DNA from 2 places in the Brevibacillus sp. FW306-2-1A-C05A genome. Region 1 is predicted to be linked to the other one. Evidence: riboswitches for the same ligand, from Rfam matches in the RefSeq annotation. Region 1 holds a riboswitch; the other holds the start of a gene.

Region 1 (3,400 bases):
TTGACGAACTTCATGTCCAGCTTGCGCAGCTTGTTCACTGTCTCTTCGCCGTAAGTCACGCCTTTTGCTTCATCGGCTGTCAGCTCCACAGACGTGTTTACAGGAGAGTCTACTTTTGCTTTCGCTGTTTTCTCCTGAACTTCCTTGCTCAACTGATAGTTGATGAAGTCCTCGGCCAGTTGCTTGTTTTTGCTGCCTTTGACGATGTTGACGGTGTTCATTACGGCGTAGCCACCGCTTGCCGGAGCGACGAATACCGCTTCTGGCACGGCTGCCTGGATGTCTTTGAAGTACATTTCCATGATCGGACCCACTGCGATTTCTTCCTGGCTGAACATGTTCACGTACTCGGAAGTTTTGTCGTAATACTTCACAACGCCTTTATTCGCTTCTTTCATTTTTGCAAACGCCTGGTCTTCGTTAAACTCTGCGCTACCTGCTACCATCGAAGCGCTGTCGAGAATCATCGGGCCTGTGGTGGACGTGATGTTCGGCAGTGTCAGCTTGCCTGCCAACTCAGGGCTCCACAGGTCTTTCCAATCTTTGATCTCGGTTGTGACCAGCTTCGGATTGTAGGCAATCCCGAATTGTCCGATCGTGTAGGCTGGACCGTAGTCCTCGCCCAGCGGCGCTTTGGCGATATCGTAAATCTGGTTCAGGTTCGGAATGCGACTGCGGTCGATTTTTTCAAATACGCCGCTGTCGATTCCTTGCTGCGCATAGTAGTCGGAGAGATAGATCAGATCGACGTCGGAACTGCCTTGGCGGATTTTGTTCAGACGCTCGGCGTTGTTTCCGATTTCGAGCACGATTTTCACGTTGTGCTCTTTTTCAAATGGTTCGTAGATTTCTTTGCGGAAAAAGTCTTCAGAAAAGCCCCATGTAGAGATTACCAGCTTTTGCGGCTCGCCTTTGGCAGCTTCGCCTGCTGCTCCCTCCTGCGGTTTGTCGCTGCTGCCGCAGCCTGCAAGCACCAGAGACAGCATGGAAGCAGAAAGTATTCCTGTCAGCATTTTTTTCATCGTAATGTTCCTCCCGTTCGGCTTATAAATGACGAATGATTCCATCTCATAGAATGAAGTGTTTTCTCGTTTTTATACTGCGTGTCGTGAAACCCCCTACTGTTTCCCTCGTTCGGTGATTTTATTCATCAACCACCCCCTTTGCCAAGCGTTGAGAAGCTGAAAAAGAAAAAAGAAAAGCACCCTTGAATAGAACGATACATTCTAAACAAGAGCACTTTTCTTCGTAAACAAAGAGAAGCGACACCCGTTTCACACCATTTTCACGGTCTTCCCTTGAGATAAATCAAAAGGGAAAATCCGAACGAATGGGGCAAGTATTTAATTTTCCGAGCCGCTCACAATCACATTCGTAATCGCCCACTGCGTAGGCGCGTCATAGTCTCTTAGCACAGCTTCCAGCTTCAGACCCATCTCTTCTTCCAGCCGTTCTTTCAGTTTCCTCTTATAAAGAAGAGACATGCGAAAATCGACTTCGAGCTTCAGGGCCGGGGCTTCGCCTTCAAGCGCGGCAGAGCGCGGTGAACGGCGATGCTTGGCGTGGAAGGTAATCAACTGATTCTCAATGGTCACTCTCAGCAAAGTCGTTCCAAATCCGAACAACTCTTTCGCTATCTCATTATAAATGGCAGACAGCTTTTTTCTCGTTTCATTCGTGTCTGTTAAACTCATGACATCACCCGCGAGAGCTGTTATCGGATTCGTTGCTCCCATTATACATATGATTTCTGGCTAGAGCAAGCAAACATTCGTATTTAGATCATTTTTACATTTTTCAGTCAAAAATTCGTTCGGAAAAACAATTGACAGGTCGAAATCGGCAAGCTATAATCCAACTAACCTAATATGAATTGTAGGCAATTTGCTTTGACCGAATTTCATAAGCCACTTCTCTTATAAAGAGAGGTCGAGGGACTGGCCCTATGACACCTCGGCAACCTATCCCACCGATATGGTGCCAAATCCAGCGGAAATCAATTCCGACAGATAAGAGAGGCATTGACCACTGTGAATGTTGCATGCGCAGTTACAAGCCTCTTCTTAGCGGAAGAGGCTTTTTGTTTTCCCGGTTACTATTTTCAAGATATACAAACACCAAAGAAAAGGGGAATTTTCATGAAAAAGACAGGCTTATTTCTCACTTCGCTTCTGCTAGCTGCTTCTCTCGTTACGGCGTGCGGCGGCAAACAGGAAGCGGCTCCCGCAAACGGTGGAGCTGCTGCTGAACAGCAAACCAAAATCAAGGTCGGCGTGACAGGCGGCCCTCACGAAGAAATTTTCAACAAAGTAAAAGAAGTCGCCAAAGGCCAAGGAATCGACGTGGAGCTGGTTGTGTTCAACGACTATGTGCAACCGAACCAGGCTCTCGATAAAGGCAATCTCGATATGAACAGCTTCCAGACCATCCCGTTCCTGGCCAAGTTCAATCAGGACCACAAAACCAAAATCGTCGAGATCGGCAAAGGCGTAACCTTCCCGATGGGGCTCTACTCCACCAAGCATAAAAAAGTAGAGGACATCCCGGAAGGCGGCGTGGTCGGCATCCAAAACGACCCGACGAACCGCGCCCGCGCTCTGTTGCTCTACCAGGCTGCCGGACTTATCAAGCTCAAAGACGGCGTGAAAGACAACGCGACTCCGCTGGACATCGTGGAAAATCCGAAAAAACTGCAATTCAAGGAGCTGGAGGCAGCGTTTTTGGCTCGCTCGCTCGGCAACGTGGAAGTCGCTTCGATCAACACCAACTTCGCCATGGAAGCAGGCTATTCGCCGAAAAAAGACGCGATCTTCTCGGAAACGTCTGATTCTCCTTACGTCAACATCATCGCCGTCAGAGAAGCAGACAAAGACAACCCGACCTACAAAAAGCTCGTGGACATCTACCGCTCGGAAGAAGTGAAGAAGTTTATCGACGAACACTTTGAAGGAGCCGTGCTGCCGTCCTGGTAAAAACATGCCGGGAACAACCGACAACAAGGAGACACTCGTGATGATACAGCTAACTGATATTCATAAAACGTACAAGGTAGGAGCCAGGCAGGTCGAAGCCTTGAAGGGCGTATCTCTGAACGTGGAAAAAGGGCAAATCTACGGCGTGATCGGCTTTAGCGGAGCGGGGAAAAGTACCCTGCTCCGCACGATCAACCTGTTGGAAAAGCCGACGAGCGGCTCCGTAGTCGTCAACGGGCAAAATCTGCTTGAGCTGAAGGAAAAAGAGCTGCGCCAGGCGCGCAAAAAGATCGGCATTATTTTTCAGCACTTCAATCTGCTTTCCTCCTACAACGTCTTTGACAACGTGGCGGAAATATTGCGGATGAACCGAGTGCCAAAGGACGTTATCAAGCGCAAGGTAGAAGACTTGCTGCGCCTCGTCGGTC
Region 2 (3,400 bases), on a different contig from region 1:
AAATTACCGCCGTGCCGAAGAAGGATGACGATAAGGACGACAAGGATAAAGACAAGCACCACTATCCAAACGGAAAAGCATACGGCTATTGGAAAAACTACGACGGCAAATGGAAAGATGGCGACAAAGATGACCGCGACGATGACCGCGACGACGACGATGACGACGACGATGACGACGACCGCGGCAAAAGAAGCGGCAAGTAGTCTCGTTTACGGCTGCTTGTAAGTCTGAACATACTCGACCAGCTCGCGGATGTAATCGCCGAGGATAGGGATCGAGAGAAACTGCGTCAAAAGCGAGCCGAGCAGCGCCAGCACGATCGCTGTTCCAATCGTCAAGCCAAGACCCCGGGCAAGCCCTGCGAGGAAATTGATCCAGAGCAGCTTGCGCGGGGCTGTGTAGTTTTGGATCACGTCTGCGAGCCGGATATCCTCCAAAAACATGGCGATTTTGTCCATGCGCTCGTTCAATTTCCTCACTTCCTGCAGCTCGTGGAGGACCTGGTCGATTTTGTGCATAAGCCGGTCTGTAGGCGTAGGTGCCACTTTTTCCAACCTCCTTATCCGGTACGGCTTTGTTTTTTACCAGTGTAGGGAAAAAAACAGGCAGAATCAAGGCGTGGAGGAAACGTTTGCCTAATGGCAGATGCGAGGGGTACAATAGACGTACTACCGTTTACGAGGAGGCATCCGAATGGCTGAAACCGTATCCCAAACCTTGTCGGAAGAACTGTTCGCGCTCCTGCAAAAAGAGCGATTTGTGACGCTCGGCACCGTCGATCACGAGACAGGAGCGCCATCGCTCAGCTCCTTGTCCTGGACATTGGCGGTGAACAGCGGACTCATCCGCTTTGCCGTGGATAACCGCTCGCGCATACTCGCCAATATTGCCAAAGAGCCGCAGGTCGTCCTGCATCTGATCGGGGCAGGCTCCTCTTTTGCGATCAACGGACGCGCCGCAGTGAAAGCCGAGCGGCTGGAGGGCGTTCCGCTGAAGCTGGCGCTGGTGGAGATCGCGATTGACTCCGTCCGAGACGTCATGTTTTACGGCTCGCGCATTTCCGTAGAACCGCAATACGAAAAGACGTACGACAAAAACGCGGCTGCGAAGCTGGACAACCAGGTCATGACTGCGCTGAAAAACGCCTAGTCAAGACGGCCGCACAACAGTGGAAAATCCTGTTGACAAAAAACCGCCGTATCCTTTAGTATTAGGTCATTCAAATTGAATAGCAAAACTTCTTATCCAGAGAGGCGGAGGGACTGGCCCGATGATGCCCGGCAACCAATCACCTGCATGTTCGTTCATGCGGGGAGATAATGGTGCTAATTCCTGCAGAGTTTTTTAACTCTGAAAGATGAGAAGGTCTTGCTTACGGTGACGTAAACAAAGCCTTCTTTCAGAGGAAAGGGGGCTTTTTTCATGCCCCTCGTACATCATTGGAGGGAGAGAGTTACGTATGAGACTGGAAACAAAATTGATTCAAGCAGGCGTAGGCAGAGATGAAAAAACAGGGGCGGTCAGCTTTCCTGTCTACTATGCCACCGCATATCGCCACCCGGCATTGGGGCAGAGCACAGGCTTTGACTATACACGCACGGCCAATCCGACCCGCACGGTTTTGGAAGAAGCCATCGCCGAGGCAGAATCGGGCGATGCGGGCTTTGCCTGCGCATCGGGAATGGCGGCGGTTCATACGGTCATGGGGCTGTTTTCCCAGGGAGATCATCTCATTGTGTCGCTCGATTTGTACGGAGGGACGTATCGCTTGTTTGAGCAGGTGCTTTCCCGCTACGGCCTGTCTTTTACGTACGTAGACTTGCGCGACCTGGAAGCGGTGCAAAACGCGCTGCGAGCCGAGACAAAGGCGATCTTCGTCGAGACGCCGACGAATCCGCTCATGCAGATTACCGATCTTCGCCAAATCGCCGGGCTGGCAAAGCAGCATGGACTTTTGACGATAGTCGACAACACGTTCATGACCCCTTATTGTCAACGCCCGCTGGAGCTTGGCGCAGATATCGTGTTGTACAGTGCGACGAAGTACTTGGGTGGCCACAACGATGTACTGGCCGGACTGATCGTGACAAAAGGCGAGGAGTTGTCGGAAAAAATCCGGTTTTTGCATAATTCCATCGGAGCGGTATTGGGTCCACAAGATAGCTGGCTGTTGGTACGCGGAATGAAGACATTGGCGCTGCGCATGGAAAGACATCAGACAAACGCGCTCGCGGTTGCAAAAAAGCTGCAGGAGCATCCGGCTGTCGCCGAAGTGTTTTACCCAGGGCTGCAAGAACACCCCGGGCATGCCATCCAGGCGAGCCAGGCAAGCGGTTATAGCGGTATGGTTTCATTCCGGGTACGGTCTGCGGAGCAGGTGGGCTTGTTTTTGCAAAATCTGCGCATCGTTTCTTTTGCGGAAAGCCTTGGCGGCGTCGAGTCGTTGTGTACGTATCCGGCGACACAGACCCACGCTGACATTCCGCTGGAAGTACGGGAGTATGTCGGCGTTTGTGACCGATTGCTGAGGCTGTCGGTCGGGATTGAGCATCCGGAAGACTTGATCGCTGATCTGTTTCAGGCTTTGGACGCAAGTCTTGTCGTTGGGGGGGCTGCGCGATGAATTTCGCAACGAAGGTTTTGCATGGCTCTACTTGCATCGATCCGTTCACAGGGGCGTCGTCGGTTCCGATTTACCAGGCTTCCACGTTTCACCAGTTTGATCTCGACCAGCCAGGCACGTATGACTACGCCCGTTCCGGCAATCCGACCAGACACGCGCTGGAGGAAGCGATTGCCGCTCTCGAAGGCGGCGCGCGCGGCTTTGCTTTCTCGTCCGGCATGGCGGCGATCTCCAGCGTGTTCATGCTGTTTTCGGCTGGCGACCATATCGTAGTCGCGGAGGACGTGTACGGCGGCACCTTCCGCTTTTTGACCCGCGTGCTGTCGAGAATGGGCATTTCCGTTACGTTTGTCGATGCGACCCAGACAGAGGCCGTGCGGGAGGCGATTACTCCGGCGACCAAGGGAGTGTATCTGGAAACGCCGTCCAATCCGACGCTGAAAGTGACCGACATCGCGGCGGTGTCAGCCGTTGCGAAGGAGCACGGGCTGCTCGTCATTGTCGACAATACGTTTTTGACGCCGTACTATCAGCGGCCGCTGGAGCTGGGGGCGGACGTCGTCATCCACAGCGCGACCAAGTTTATCGGCGGCCACAGCGACGTGGTTGCCGGGCTGGCAGTGACGCGCGACGCCGCGCTCGGCGAGCAACTGTACCTGATCCAGAACGGCATGGGCGCGATTCTTGGGGTACAGGATTGCTGGCTCGTCATGCGCGGGCTGAAAACGCTCAAGGCACGTCTGGATGTCAGCACAAAGTCGGCAGGGATTCTCG

What was found. Region 1 has a riboswitch for S-adenosylmethionine ahead of AC3WJN_RS03480 (MetQ/NlpA family ABC transporter substrate-binding protein). Riboswitches for the same ligand answer to the same signal wherever they lie in the genome.
Region 2: it holds a riboswitch for S-adenosylmethionine, as region 1 does, so the genes downstream of both, AC3WJN_RS02435 (aminotransferase class I/II-fold pyridoxal phosphate-dependent enzyme) here and AC3WJN_RS03480 (MetQ/NlpA family ABC transporter substrate-binding protein) in region 1, are expected to answer to the same signal.

Annotation. Positions count from the first base shown of each region.
Region 1 covers NZ_JBYSWV010000002.1:117,505-120,904, reverse strand. The annotation lists gene AC3WJN_RS03490 (ABC transporter substrate-binding protein) at 1-1,022, opposite strand, end outside; gene AC3WJN_RS03485 (hypothetical protein) at 1,344-1,694, opposite strand; SAM riboswitch class I at 1,914-2,016, shown strand; gene AC3WJN_RS03480 (MetQ/NlpA family ABC transporter substrate-binding protein) at 2,139-2,972, shown strand; gene AC3WJN_RS03475 (methionine ABC transporter ATP-binding protein) at 3,013-3,400, shown strand, end outside.
Region 2 covers NZ_JBYSWV010000001.1:472,862-476,261, reverse strand. The annotation lists gene AC3WJN_RS02450 (hypothetical protein) at 1-206, shown strand, start outside; gene AC3WJN_RS02445 (DUF5665 domain-containing protein) at 213-521, opposite strand; gene AC3WJN_RS02440 (pyridoxamine 5'-phosphate oxidase family protein) at 697-1,152, shown strand; SAM riboswitch class I at 1,242-1,367, shown strand; gene AC3WJN_RS02435 (aminotransferase class I/II-fold pyridoxal phosphate-dependent enzyme) at 1,463-2,626, shown strand; gene AC3WJN_RS02430 (trans-sulfuration enzyme family protein) at 2,623-3,400, shown strand, end outside.